2 regions of the Geodermatophilus sp. SYSU D00525 genome follow, and region 1 is predicted to be linked to the other one. Evidence: riboswitches for the same ligand, from Rfam matches in the RefSeq annotation. Region 1 holds a riboswitch; the other holds the start of a gene.
The links. A riboswitch is a leader RNA that binds a small molecule or an ion and turns the genes downstream of it on or off. The one in region 1 is predicted to bind cyclic di-AMP.
Positions count from the first base shown of each region.

Region 1 (6,844 bases):
CACCCCGGCCGAGGTGGTGCCCGAGGACGGGCTGGTACTGCGCGCACCGGTGCCGCGGCCCCCGTCGGTCCGCGACTTCCTGTCCTTCGAACAGCACGCGCGCAACGCCGCGGCCGCGTTCGGCCGGGAGGTCTCGCCGGTCTGGTTCCGGCAGCCGGTCTTCTACTTCACCAACCCGGCGGCGGTGCGCGGGACCGGCCAGCCGGTGCCGGTCTCCCCCGGCTCGGCGGCGTTCGACTACGAGGTGGAGGTCGCCGCGGTCGTCGGCCGGGCCGGGTCGGACCTCACGCCGGAGCAGGCCGAGGCCGCGATCGCCGGCTACACGGTGTTCGTCGACTGGAGCGCCCGCGACGTGCAGGGCGTGGAGTCACAGGTCGGCCTCGGCCCGGCCAAGGGCAAGGACGGCGCGACGACGCTCGGCCCCGTCCTGGTGACCCCCGACGAGCTCGAGCCGTACCGCTCGGGCGCCGGCTACGCGCTGCGGATGGCGGCCGCGGTCGACGGCGTCGAGCAGGGCGGCGGCAACTGGGCCGACATCCGCTGGTCGTTCGGGCAGATGCTCGCCTACGCCTCGCGCGGCACCGAGCTGCGGCCCGGTGACGTCGTCGGCAGCGGCACGGTCGGGACCGGGTGCCTGCTGGAGCTGCGGTCGCTGCACGGCGAGGAGCGGCACCCGTGGCTGCGGCCGGGCGTGGAGGTCGCGGTGACCGTCGAGCGGATCGGCACGGTGACCGCACCGATCGTCGCCGGCCCCGACCTGGTCCCGCTGGGTCCCGCGGCGGCCGCGCGGGCCTAGGGCGGAGCCTGCCCGCGCTCCGGGGCCACTGTGACCCCGGAGCGCGGACACGCGCCGGTTCAGTCCTCCGCCCGGCCCATCCCGGTGCCTTCGGCGGCGCCGGGGAAGCCGGGGCGGTCTCCGCTCCCCATGGGCCCCTGGGCAGCGCGGGGTCCCTGCTCGGGTGCGTCGTCGGCGACGCCGTTCTCGTCGGGGTGCTCACCCGGCAGCACGTGGTCGTCGGTGCGGCCGTCGGAGCCGCCGTTCGGCGGACCCTGGGTCATCGCGGACCTCCTCAGCCGTGCTCCGACCGGACGGCTGGGCTCGCCCCGGTCGGAGCACGGGGTACCCGTCCCGCCGCCCCGGACACGGCTCGGGCGGTCGCCGTCCGCTCGGGGACGGGTGGTCAGGGGCAGCTCTCCTCGAGCTTCACGACGCCGAGGTCGATGGCGCCCTCGACGTCGCCGGTGACCCGCTGGCCGGCCGGGACGTTCTGCGTGCAGACCTTCCAGTTGGCGTCGAGCACCTGGTTGCGCGTGCCGAGCAGGTCATGGGACAGGCTGAGGAAGACGCCGTGGGTCTGGATCAGGTCCTGGGCGTCCTGCAGGGTCATCCCGACCACCGACGGCATGGCGAAGTCGACCACCGGCGCGGCCGACGTGGTCGGGGTCGCGGTGGTGCTCGGCACGACGGCCGGCGGCGGGGCGCTGGAGACGGGCGGGACGGCCGGCTGCGGGCTCGGCGTGGCGGTCACGGTCTCGGTGACCGCGGTGGTGCTCGCGGCCGCGGTCGCCGGCTCGTCGTCGTCGCCGCCACCGAGCGCGGCGCCGATGGTGCCCACGACGAGGACCAGCGCGAGGACGGCGAACCAGGGACGCAGGTAGACCGGCGTCTCCTTCTCCTCCGGAGGCGGGGGGAGGAATCCGGGCAGCGGGCCCTGCGGCGGCTGCCAGGGCTGGCCGGGCGGCGGTCGGGTCATCGGGACACCCCGTCGTGCTGGAGGGACCCGCGGCGGGCGCGGCGGCACCGCTGTCGCGGGAGGAACCGCGGGAGCGTGCCACGGGGGGACACCGGTCCCCGGGACATCCGGGACGGCGTCGTCGCGGAACGGTCACGGGACGCCCCCGTCGCCCCGCCGGTCTCCCCGGACACGCCGCGGCCCCCGTCCCGGGCCGGGACGGGGGCCGCGATCGATCGGGACCGCGGGTCAGTAGCCGCGACCGGACTGGCCCTTGCCGCCCTTCGCGTTCTTGGCCTGGAAGTCGCGGACGAACTGCTTGATCTTGGCCTGGTTCTGCGGCTTCCGGAGCTCCTGGACGACCTTGGCGGCGACGCCCGAGGCGATCAGGTTCCTCATCATCCCCATGGGGGGCTCCCTCCTCTCGGTTACTGCATCGGGTGCCCCGACAACGGGCGGCGCAACCGTCGCGATCCCGGCTGTGTCCCCCGATCCGGTCGTGGCGGGTCGTTGACGGGCTGTACGGGCACACCGCCGGCTCCTTTCTCCTCCGCCGCGGCGTGTCGGCGCCGTCCCTCCGGATCTCGCACGGCGGGGGCGCCGGCTCCGGTCCTGGTGAGGCGGGCGATTCGGATCCGCTGCCCGCGTCAAGTCCGCGACCGGCGTCCGGGCGTGGCGCGACTCCGGTCCGGTTGAGTGCTGCAACCCCCGTCCCTACCGTCGTCGCGGTCCGGCCGGGACCCACCGTCACGCCCCCTGTGTGACACCCGCCGGACACGCCGAACCGGACGCCGGCAACTCAGCCGGCACCGGGCCGGGGACCCACGTGAGCACTGGGGTGAAGCGCGCTCCGTCGCGCCGGGCGACTCCTCCGTCCGAACCCGTCAGCTAACCCGGTAGGCGATCGCGGAGAACAGGAGAACCGTCGTCGATGACGACTGCACGCACGTCCACCGCCCGTCGCTCGTTCCGCGGCATCGCCGTCGCGGCCATCGCCGGAGCCGGCATCGCCCTGTCCCCCCTGCCGGCGTCGGCCTCCACGGGCGGTGGCGGTACCGGGACGGTCGCCGCCGCACCGGCGCCCGCTCCCAACGGGGCGGCCCAGACGGCCGTCGACACCGCCCTCGCGCAGGTCGGTGACCGCTACGTCTACGGCGCGACCGGCCCCGACAGCTTCGACTGCTCGGGCCTGACCAGCTACTCCTACCAGGCGGCGGGCGTCTCGATCCCGCGCACCTCGAAGGCCCAGTCGACGTTCGGCACCCCGGTGGCGAAGGCCGACCTCCAGCCGGGTGACCTGGTGTTCTTCTACAGCCCCGTGTCGCACGTGGGCATGTACATCGGCAACGGCCAGATGGTCCACGCCTCGACCGCCGGCAAGCCGGTGGCCGTGGTCGACCTGGACTCGATGCCGGAGTACGCGGGCGCGCGCCGCGTCGCCTGACGCACGGAACGGTGCCCCCGGCCGGCTCGCCCGGCCGGGGGCACCGACCCATCCTCGGGTGGTGACCGCCGCCGATCCCCCCTGGCCGCGGCCGGCCGGCTCCGGTCCGGTGGTGGCGGTCGGCAAGCTCGTCGCCGACCAGCTGCTCGTGCTCTCCGCACCCCTGGTGATCGGCGGCCAGCAGCGCGTCGGGCGGACGACGACGGCCGGCGGCGCGCCCGCCAACGTCACCGCCGGCGTGGCCCGCCTGGGTGCGCCCGCGCGGCTCGCGGGCTGGGCCGGCGCCGACCCGCTCGCCGACGGGCTGCTGGCCGGTCTCGCCGGGCGCGGCGTCGAGATCGCGGTGGTCCGCCGCGGCCGCGCGCCGCTGGCGACGGTGCTCGTGCACCCCGACGGCGAGCGCACGGTGCTGACCGACCGCGGGGAGGGCGGCCTGGAGCCGGCCGACGTCCGCCGGGAGTGGTTCGCCGGCGCGGCCGTCGTCCACCTCGACGGCTACGACCTGCTGCGCTACCCCGACGCGGTGCGGGCCGCCGCCGACACGGCGCACGACCTCGGGGTGCCGGTGAGCGTGGACGTCGCCGCTGCCGCCCGGATCTCTGCCCACGGCGTGGGTGCCTACGCCGACCTGCTCACCGGGCTGCGTCCGGACGTGCTCTGCTGCAACGCCGCCGAGGCCAGCGCCCTGGGTCTGGACGGCGACCGGCCCGCCTGCGCGCCGCCGCTGGTGCTGGTTCACGCCGGCGCTGCCCCGACTCGGGTCGTCACGGTGGCGGGCACGGTGGAGGTGCCGGTCGAGCCGCTGCCCGCAGGTGGGCTCCGCGACACGACGGGCTGCGGCGATGCGTTCACGGCGGGGCTGTTGACCGGCTGGCGCGCGGGTGCGTCCGTGCTGGACGCCGTCCGGGCCGGTCATGCGGCGGCCGCCGTGGTGGCCGGAGTGATCGGCGCTCAGCCGCCGCAATCGGGCCGCTGACCTGCGGATTCATGCTGCGTGCGAGTGTCGGATCGGCTAGACTTCGATCATGTGTTCGGAGGAGCCGGGCGGCGGTGACGTCCTCGACGACGTCGCTGCGCTGGTCGCCGAGCGCCACCGGATCGACGCCCGCCTGGCGCGGGCGGTGCGGGCCGCGGAGCTGTCCCAGGCGCCCGAGCGGGACGGGCTGAGGTCGATGGCCTCGTGGCTGCGCGGGCACTGCCGGCTGTCGACGGTGGAGGCCTCCCGGCTGGTGCGCAACGGCCGGGCGCTGGAGCACCTGCCGGCGCTGGCCGAGGCGCACGAGACGGGGCTGGTGTCGGCCGAGCAGGTCGCGGTCGCGGCGCGGGCGGTGACCCCCGAGCGGCTGGCCTCGGCGCTCGAGCAGGGCGTGGACCTGGCGGTGATCGACGCGGTGCTCACCGGCGTGGCGGTCGAGCGGCAGCACTCCGATCTGGTCCAGGTGGTGCAGCACTACTGCAACGACCTCGATCCCGACGGGCCCGAGCCCGACCCGACCGAGGGCCGGTCGCTGACGCTGGCCAGGCACGCCGACGGCTCGCTCTCCATCCGCGGGCACCTGGACGCGGTGGGCGGGGAGAAGCTGCAGACCGCGCTGGAGGCGCACGTGCAGGCCGACCGCCCCGCCGGGGACGACCGCACCCGCGCCCAGCGCCTCGGGGATGCGCTGGTCCAGGTCGCCGACAACGTGCTGGCGGCCGGGAGCCTGCCGCTGCTGCGCGGGCACAAGCCGCACGTGGTGGCGCGGATCGACCTCGCTGACCTGGCCGCTCCGGGCACCGGTCGCAACGCCGCCACGCTGGGCTCGGGAGTGACCATCTCCGCCGCCCGCGCCCGCTGGCTGGCCTGCGACGGCACGATCTCCCGGGTGGTGTTCGGTCCCGACGGGGTACCGCTGGACCTGGGCCGGGAGCAGCGGCTGGCCAGCCCGCACATCCGCCGCGCCGCCGAACTCCGCGACGGCGGATGCGTGTTCGCCGGCTGCGGCGCCCCGACCTGGTGGTGCGACGTGCACCACCTGGTGCACTGGATCGACGGCGGCGACACCAGCCTGGAGAACTCGGCGCTGCTGTGCGAGCGCCACCACACGAAGGTCCACCACGGCTTCCGCGTCGAACGACAACCGACCGGCACCTGGCGCACCTACCGACCCGACGGGTCGGCGATCACCGTCCCGACCCCACTCCTCGCCCCTGTCGCTTGACGCGTCCGGACTACGCGGGGTCCAGGCTCCGACCGAATCAGAGGACCGTCCTCTCGTTCAGTCGTTCCTGCGCATGCACCGGCAAGGCGACGTCGATGAACAGCTCACTCAATGCGTAGTAGCCACCGCGGACCGAGCGAGCATCAACGATGGCGTGAGCCGTGGCTGTGTCCAGCTCCAGCCGGGACGCGATGACGGCCGCAGGGGCGGTGTTGATGTCGACGAGGCCGCCGTCGTCGTATCCCCGCCCGAGATCGGGACGACCGATCCCCAGTTCGCGCGCCAAGGCCGGGTCCCGCATGAACAGCGAGCGCGCCTCGTCCCTCCGACGTCGTGCTTCGAGCGCGCGCGTCATCGCAGGGTCCGCCCCGATCAGTGCGAGCTCGCGTTCGTAGACGTGACTGCGCAACCGCTGCAGACGGAAGCACGCGACGACCAGCAGAACCAGGACGACGAACGCGAGCGCATCGTTCAGCCACTCGGGCCCGGCCCCCGCGGTCCTCCCGGGACGATCGTCGGACAGCAGGTTCCCTGCCAGGATGAAAGCGACGCCCCAGCCGCTGTAAGCGATGGCCCAGAGACGTGCAGATGCATCGCGCAGTCGACCCGCTGCATGCCAGAACGGGATGGCCGCGAAGACGCCGGCCGAGAACACGGTGACGAGGAGGTACCAGCTGCCGGGCCCGCGCCAGGCCCGGACGCCACCGGGTCGTTGGGATGTCATTCCTCTCCCTGCTGTGGATCAGTACTTGACGCCGAGGAACCGCTCGGCGCAGCTCATGCACAGGCCGGTGTTGTCGTGGACGTGCTCGCGGGCGTTGACCTCGCGGCACATCGGGCACCAGCGGAACGTCCGACGGCGCCGACGGGCGATCTCCTCGGCTGCCGCGGCGAGGACCTCTGGCTCGAAGAGGACCTCCTCCGCCTGGAAACTCCGGTCGGCGACGAACTCCCACACCAACGGCCACACCCCGTGCCACCGGGGTTCGGGACGAGCGAGAGTGAAGACGAAGCCGTCCCAGCCGACCGCCACCTGCGCCGGCCGCCCGGAGACGAACCAGCGCTGGTACCCGAGGAGTTCGGGCCCCACGGGACTCGACGTGTCGACCTCCTGCCAGCCGGCACCCAGCGCCCGCACCAGAGCGCTGACCGGCACGCCGAGCAGCGAGGCCAGTGCGGCGTCGTCGGACGTGGACGGCTCGGGCTCCCGGTCGTCCGGCAGGTCGGCGCTCACCGCGCCATCTCGGCCAGGCGGCACATGGCGTTGACCTGGCGCAGTTGCTCCGGCGTCCGGACCGCGGCGTCGAGCAGCAGCGGGCTCATCACCACCACCGCCAGCGCCTTCGCCCGCGACACCGCCACGTTGAGCCGGTTGAGGTCGTAGAGGAACGACACCCCGCGCGGCGCCTCGTCGGCCGACGTCGACGTCGTCGAGTAGACGACGACCGGCGCCTCCTGCCCCTGGA
Region 1 covers NZ_JBJGZK010000002.1:117,435-124,278, reverse strand. Annotated here, with positions in the region: gene ACI796_RS02515 (fumarylacetoacetate hydrolase family protein) at 1-796, shown strand, start outside; gene ACI796_RS02510 (hypothetical protein) at 856-1,059, opposite strand; gene ACI796_RS02505 (hypothetical protein) at 1,182-1,754, opposite strand; gene ACI796_RS02500 (hypothetical protein) at 1,983-2,141, opposite strand; cyclic di-AMP (ydaO/yuaA leader) riboswitch at 2,501-2,652, shown strand; gene ACI796_RS02495 (C40 family peptidase) at 2,665-3,177, shown strand; gene ACI796_RS02490 (carbohydrate kinase family protein) at 3,239-4,153, shown strand; gene ACI796_RS02485 (DUF222 domain-containing protein) at 4,203-5,378, shown strand; gene ACI796_RS02480 (hypothetical protein) at 5,416-6,033, opposite strand; gene ACI796_RS02475 (hypothetical protein) at 6,121-6,612, opposite strand; gene ACI796_RS02470 (TM0106 family RecB-like putative nuclease) at 6,609-6,844, opposite strand, start outside.

Region 2 (6,844 bases), on a different contig from region 1:
GCCGTCGACGCCGGCCGGCACGGCCATCTCCTCGAGCGTCGCCGGGGACAGCACGTCGCCGGTGTCGCCGAGCAGGAAGGCGGCGAAGCGGGCGAGGTCGGCCAGCGTCGCCCACAGCTGCCCGGCGGCGGCCATCACGCCGGCGTCGTGTTCGGGCTCGGGCAGGACGACGTCGGCCCACGGGTGGACGGCGTACCCCTGCGCGGCGCGGCCGGACGGGCGCGGCGTCGTCCGGGTCATCCCCAGCGGGGCGAGCACCTCCGCGGTCACGACGTCCTCCCACGACCGCCCGCGCAGCCGCGCCACGAGCTCGCCGAGCAGGCCGAAGCCGAGGTTCGAGTAGTGGAAGCGCCGGGCCTCGCCCAGGACGACGTGCTCCCCGGACAGCCGCAGGTCGGCCAGGGATCCGCCGGGCACCCGCTCCCACCAGCCGCCCGGGCTCTCCGCGGCGGCGCCGGCCAGGTGCGAGAGCAACTGCCCGACCGACCGGTCGCCGAACGGCGTTCCGGGCACGTGCCGGTCCAGCGGGTCGTCGAGGGCCAGCCGGCCCTCGTCCCGCAGCCGCATGACCGTGACGGCGGTGACGGTCTTGCTGATCGAACCGAGCCGGTACTGGATGTCGGTGTGCGGCTCGTCGACGTCGCCGCGGCCGGCCGACCAGGCCAGCCCGCCGTCGCGGACCACGCCGGCGACCAGGCTGGGCGCCCGCCCCTCGCGCTGCACCCGGGCGGTGCGGGCCAGCAGGGTGCGGGCGGTCGAGGGCAGCACGGGTTCCGGCATGACCGGAACCGTAGGTCAGGCCCGGACGGGCGCCGCCAGCCGCCCGGTGCGCCCGGCCCAGCGCTCGAACACCACGGTGACCAGCGGCGGGACCGAGGCGGCCAGCGCGAGCAGCGTCGTCCACCGGGACCAGCCGAGCACCCGCGCGGCGACCAGCGCCACGACCACGTAGGCGACGAACACCGCGCCGTGGACCGGCCCGAACACCTGGACGCCGGCCTCGGAGGTCTCCGGCACGTACTTGACGTACATCCCGGCCAGCAGGCCGACCCAGGACAGGGCCTCGGCGACGGCGACGGTGCGGAAGGCCAGGGCGACGGTGCGGGGGTTCATCGGTGCGCGGTCCTCGGGTCGGGGGCGGTTCCGGAGGGTCAACGCGGCAGCGGGCGGCGACGTCCCGATCTCCGGGTGTGAGGTGCGTGGCAGGGTCGGGCCGTGCGGGGTCTGGCGCGGCGGGAGTTCTGCCTGGTCCTGCTGCGCCGGATGGCGGACCTGCGGCCGGACCTGGTGGCCGCGGCCCTGCCCTGCCTGGGCGCGACCCGCGCCGAGGCGCACGCGGCGCACACCCGCTGGCAGGCGCTGCACCACGCGCGGCGGGCGCCGCGTGGCGTGGCACTGCGCGCCGCCGTCCTCGGGCCCGCCGAGGAGGTGGAGGACCGCCGGTTCGGCGACCTGGACCTCGAGGTCCGGCGCTGGCCGCTGCCGCTGTGGCCGCACCTGCGCTGGGAGGTGCTCGCAGCCCCCGGCGGCAGCGTGCTGCACGAGCACCTGGTGCGGGCGCCGGGCTCCCCGGTCCCGCCGGCGGCCGACGGGCGGCTGCGGGTCTGGGAGCACGTGGTGGCCGACGTGAGCCGCCTGCCCGGCGCGCAGGAGGTGGACCCGAGGGTGGTCACCCGCTGGGAGGTGCGGCTGCCCTCCGGCGCGACGGCGGCCTTCGTCTGGGGCCTGCTGCAGCGGGTCCGGACGTGATCCGTCCCGGCACCCGGTGACGTGGGGGCAGGGAGGTCCTCACCCGATCCGGCGGGCGCCGGCGTAGCCGCCCATCACGTCGATGCCGGCGACCTTGACGACGTCGCCCGACGTCGGCGCGTGCACCATCTGGCCGTTGCCGATGTAGATGCCGACGTGGCTCACCGGGCTGTAGAAGAAGACCAGGTCACCGGGCTGCAGGTTCGCACGGGAGACCGGGGTGCCCATCGTCGACTGCATCTTGCTGGAGTGCGGGAGGCTGATCCCCGCGGCACGGAAGGCGTACTGGGTGAGGCCGGAGCAGTCGAACGCGTTGGGGCCGGCGGCCGCCCACACGTAGGGCTTGCCGCGCTGGGCCATGGCGGTGGCGACGACGGTCCCGGCGACGCCGCTGGCCGGCGCGGCCGCCGGCGCCGGCTCCTCCGCGGACGACGACCCGGAGGCCGACGCGGTGTCCTCGCGCTCCTCGTCGCGGCTGGCGCGGGCGTCCTCGGCGGCGTGCGCCGCGGCGGCGGCCTCGAGGGCGGCGCGCCGCTCGTCGGCGGTCAGCCGGGCGTAGTCGGCCTGGTAGGCGGCGATCTGCGCCTCGAGGTCGGCCTGCTGGGCGGCCACGGCGTCGTACTGACGCTGGGCCTCGGCGGCGGCCTCGGTGGCGGCGGCCTGCGCGGCGGTGGCGGTCTCGGTGGCGGCCGCGGCCCGGCCGAGCAGCTCGCCCTGGTAGCCGGCGACGCCCTGCAGCAGCGTGACGCGGTTGACGAACTCGTCGGCGTCCGCGCTGGTCATGAGCGCCTGCAGCGAGCCCATGCTGTCGCCGGTGTACGCCGACCGGGCGATGCCGACCACCTGCCGGCGGGCGGTGTCCACGGCGGCCTGGGCGGTGGCCAGCTCCGCGGCGGCGGCGTCGGCGGCGGCCTGCTGGGCGGCGAGCGCCTCGCGGGCCTCGTTGAACTGCTCGGTGACGACCTCGAGCTCGTGGCCCCGGGCGGCGACCAGCTGCGCGGCCTCGGCGGCCGTCGTCGGCTCCTCCGCCCCGGCCGGCGCCGGGACGGCACCCAGCCCGAGACCGATGCCGAGGGCGCCGACGAGGGCGAGGGCGGCCCGGCGGCCGCGGGAGCGGCCGGTCGCGGGCATGCCGGGGACGGACGTGCGCAGGGACGCCACGCGGCGGTCTCTCCTTCTCCCAGGCCGCCTACCGGGTTAGCTGACGGGTTCGGGCGTGGAGTCGCCCGGCGCGTGCGGACACGCGCTACACCCCAGGACTGCGATGGGTCCCCGGCCCGGTCCCCGCGGAGGGGATCCGGCTCGACGGCGTCCGCGGGGTGTCACCCGGACTGGTGACGGAGCGCCCCGTTGGACGTACTGAGCGTAAGGTCCGTGACCGGCGTGTGACAATCACCGCGGTGTAATTACATCGGTCACGAACGGTGATGGGGTGGCTCCGGGAGGTTGCCGACCCCCGCCGGTTTGCGCGGCCGCGGGGACGTGTACCGATTGCTGCATGTCCTCTTCCACGCGGATGCGTCTGGCCCGGCCGCTCGTCGCGCTCGCCCTGTTCGGCTCCCTGGTCGCCTGCGGTGACAACACCGACTTCTCGCGCGGCCCGACCAACTGCGACGCCTCCGGCGAGAACGCCAGCAACGAGAACGACGCCAGCTGCCAGGAGACCGGCCAGAACCCCGGCAACGACGCCCCCACCACCGACGACGCGAGCACCGACGACTGAGCGCCGCCCGGTCCCCGGCGGGCGCCGGGCCGCCGGGACTGGTGGCATGGGCGCGTGAGCCCGGGACGCAGGTGGACGGCGGCCCGGGTGCGCGCCGAGACGCGGACGCTGCTGGCCGGTGCCCGCCGTCTGCTGCACGGCCGTGACCTCGCGCTGATCGGCGCGGGACTCACCTTCTACGCCGGCATCGCGGTGGTGCCGCTGGTGCTGGTCTCCGTCCGGCTGACCGCGCTGGCCACCTCGGCCGAGGAGGTGCGGGCGCGCAGCGGGCGGCTCGCCGAGCTGCTGCCGGCGTCGCTGGGCGCGCCGGACGCGGTGGCCCGGCTGGTCGACGCCGGCGTCCGGCTGGACCTGCTGGGGTTCGCGCTGGCGCTGCTGCCGCTGTCGCTGTACGGCGAGGGGCTGCGGCGGGCGCTGATGCGGTTCAGCCGGCGGCGGGAGAACCTCACCGGCTGGCGGGGCCGGCTGCTCGCGCTGCCCCTGGTCGTGGCGACGCCCCTGCTGCTGTACCCGCTGCTGCTGGCCGCCACGGTCATGGCCGACCTGGCCCGCGAGGACGGCGCCGGGCCCGCGATCGGGCGGTTCGCCGTCGGCTACTACTCGGTGCTGTTCGTGCTGACCGTGCCCATCCTGTGGGGCTACGGCGTGGTGGCCGGCGGCCGGCGCCGGTGGGGCGCGCTGGTCAGCGGCGCGCTGTTCACCGCCGCGTGCCTGTCCGGGTTCCTGCAGGGCTTCGTGCTGTTCCTGTCCCTGCCGCTGGACCTCGGCGCGCCCTTCGGCGGCCTGGTCGTGGTCGGCGCCGTGGTCGCCATCGGCCTGTGGCTGTTCCTGCTGCACCTGGTCCTGCTGGCCGGGTGGCTGCTCACCCAGTCCCTGGACGAGCGGCTGGGGCGGCGTCAGGCGTCCGGTCGCCAGGGTGAGCCCGGTCCGCCACCCGGCGCCGGGAGCTCGGTCGCGGGCGCGGGCGGCTCCGGTGCGGGCGGCTCCGGTGCGGGCACCGCCGGCGCCGGCGGCACCTCGGTCGGCGGAGGCGGCTCGGGCGCGGGCGGCGGCTCCGGCGCCGGGGGCGGGGTCGACGGCGATGGCGGGGACGACGGCGGGGGCGGGGAGGACGGCGGCGGGGACGACGACGGCGGGGTCGTCCCGGGGGCGCTCGGGGGCGCCGGGTCGGCCGGCGGTGCGGGCTCCGGCTCCACGTAGTCGCTGCCGTTGCTCACCAGGATCGACACCACCTGGCCGGGCACGGCACGGCCGCCGCGGGGCGGGCTGGTGCCCAGGAGGGCGCCGGACGGCTCGTCGCTGTCGACGCGCACCGTCCGCGGGGTGAACCCGGCGTCGGCCAGTGTCCGCTCGCAGGCGCGCACGCTGGAGCAGCCGGGCACCGGGCGGGTGTTGCCGTTCTGCACGGTCTCGTCGGCCGGCGGGAACTCGCCGCTGCCGCGCGCGGTGAGGATCGGCTCCATCGCGTCGTGCCAGATGGTGGCGCCCTTTCCGCCACCGAAGCCGCCGACGTCCTCGTTCTGCTTGGGGTTGAGGACCATGACGCTCGCGGTGATCTCGGGCGTGTAGCCCACGAACGCCACCGAGTAGTTGTCCTGCGAGGTGCCGGTCTTGCCGGCGATCTGGTGGCCGCGGACGTAGGCGCGGGCCCCGGTCTGTCCCGGGTTCCCCGGCTCGACGTCCTTGCGCAGCATCTGGTTCATCGTGTTCGCCACGCCCGGCGGGACCGCCTCGGGCGTGCACCGGTCGCCGACCGCGAGCGGGTCGCCGCCGGCGCCGGCCGCCGGCTCGCCGTTCTGGTCGAGGACGGCGGTCACCGGGACGACGTCGCACTGCGTGCCGCCGGCGGCGAACGTCGAGTAGGCGCTGGCCAGCGCCAGCGGGCTGGTCGCCTCGGCGCCGAAGGTGAACGACCCGCGGTTCTCGTCGATGATCTGCTGCGCCAGGCCGGGCGGGCTGAACTGGAACAGCCCCGCCGCCTCGGCCATCCGCACCGGCTCCTCGACGCTGCCGAGGGCGTCCTCGAGCGCGAGGAAGTAGGTGTTGGAGGACTGGTACAGCGCCGTCGTCAGGTCCAGCGTCGGGCGGTAGCCGGACCCGGCGTTGCGGACGCAGTACCGGCCGTCGGTGTCCCGGCCCTCGCAGGGGCCGCTGTAGACCCGGGAGACGTAGGGGTCGGGGGCGGTGAGCGTGTAGTGGGAGGAGTAGCCCCGGGCCAGGGCCGCGGCGGCGACGAAGACCTTGTACGTGGAGCCCGAGCCCTGGCTGGGCGCCACGTTGAGGTTGAACGACTCCTGGGTGCGGTCGGCGAGGTCGTAGCCGAAGGTCCGGTTGACGCTCATCGCCAGCAGGTGGCCGGTGCCGGGCTCGACGGCGGTGAACATCGCGGCCAGCGAGTCCTCCCGCGGCAGGGTCTCCAGCACCGCGGCGTCGCCGGAGCGCTGCAGCTCGGGGTCCAGCGTGGTCTGGACGGTGTAGCCGCCGTTGTCCAGCTGCTCCTGGCTGAGCCCGAGCTCCTGGATGAGGTACCGCTGCACGAAGTCGCAGACGAACGGGCCGACGGTGGCCTGGACGCAGCCCCGGGGCGGGGCGGGCGCGGGCGCCAGCCCGAGCGGCGCGGCCGCGGCCGCGGCCGCCTCGTCGGCGGTGACGAAGCCCTGCTCGGCCATCCGGGACAGGACCTCGTTGCGCCGCGCGGTGGCCGCCTCGGGGTCGGTGAACGGGTCGTCGTTCACCGGGCTCTGCACGAGGCCGGCCAGCAGGGCCGCCTGCGGCAGGGTGAGCGCGGCGGCGTCGACGCCGAAGTAGGCGCGGGCGGCCGGCTGCACGCCGTAGGCGTTCTGGCCGAAGTAGACGATGTTGAGGTAGCGGGCGAGGATCTCGTCCTTGCTGTAGAGGTCCTCCAGCGCCAGGGCCAGACGCGCCTCGCGCAGCTTGCGGCCCACCGTCTGCTCGGTGGCGGCGGTCCGCTCCTCGGGAGTGTCGGCGGTCTGCAGCAGCGTCTGCTTGACCAGCTGCTGGGTGAGCGTCGAGCCGCCCTCGGCCACCTGCCCGGCGGCGATGTTGGTGACCAGCGCGCGCAGCGTCCCCTGCACGTCCAGGCCGCGGTGGCCGTAGAAGCGCGAGTCCTCGATGGCCACCATGGCGTCCTTCATGACGTCCGCGATCTCGGAGGGCTCCACGGGGTCGCGGTTCTCGTCGTAGAAGTACGTGATCGGCTCGCCGTTCGCGGCCAGGAGCACGGTGTTCCCCGGCGGCGGGGCGTCGGTGAACTCGGTGGGCAGGTCACCGAGCAGCCCGGTGGACTGCTGGGCGGCGATCGCGGGACCCCCGATCCACGGGAGGAGCAGGCCCGCCACCAGTGCCCCGGCG
Region 2 covers NZ_JBJGZK010000021.1:2,385-9,228, reverse strand. Annotated here, with positions in the region: gene ACI796_RS16625 (serine hydrolase domain-containing protein) at 1-780, opposite strand, end outside; gene ACI796_RS16620 (DUF3817 domain-containing protein) at 796-1,113, opposite strand; gene ACI796_RS16615 (hypothetical protein) at 1,216-1,749, shown strand; gene ACI796_RS16610 (C40 family peptidase) at 1,789-2,910, opposite strand; cyclic di-AMP (ydaO/yuaA leader) riboswitch at 2,922-3,054, opposite strand; gene ACI796_RS16605 (hypothetical protein) at 3,248-3,472, shown strand; partial or broken gene ACI796_RS16600 (YhjD/YihY/BrkB family envelope integrity protein) at 3,527-4,345, shown strand; gene ACI796_RS16595 (transglycosylase domain-containing protein) at 4,369-6,844, opposite strand, start outside.
Region 2: linked by a shared signal. The riboswitch ahead of ACI796_RS16610 (C40 family peptidase) and the one ahead of ACI796_RS02495 (C40 family peptidase) in region 1 are both predicted to bind cyclic di-AMP.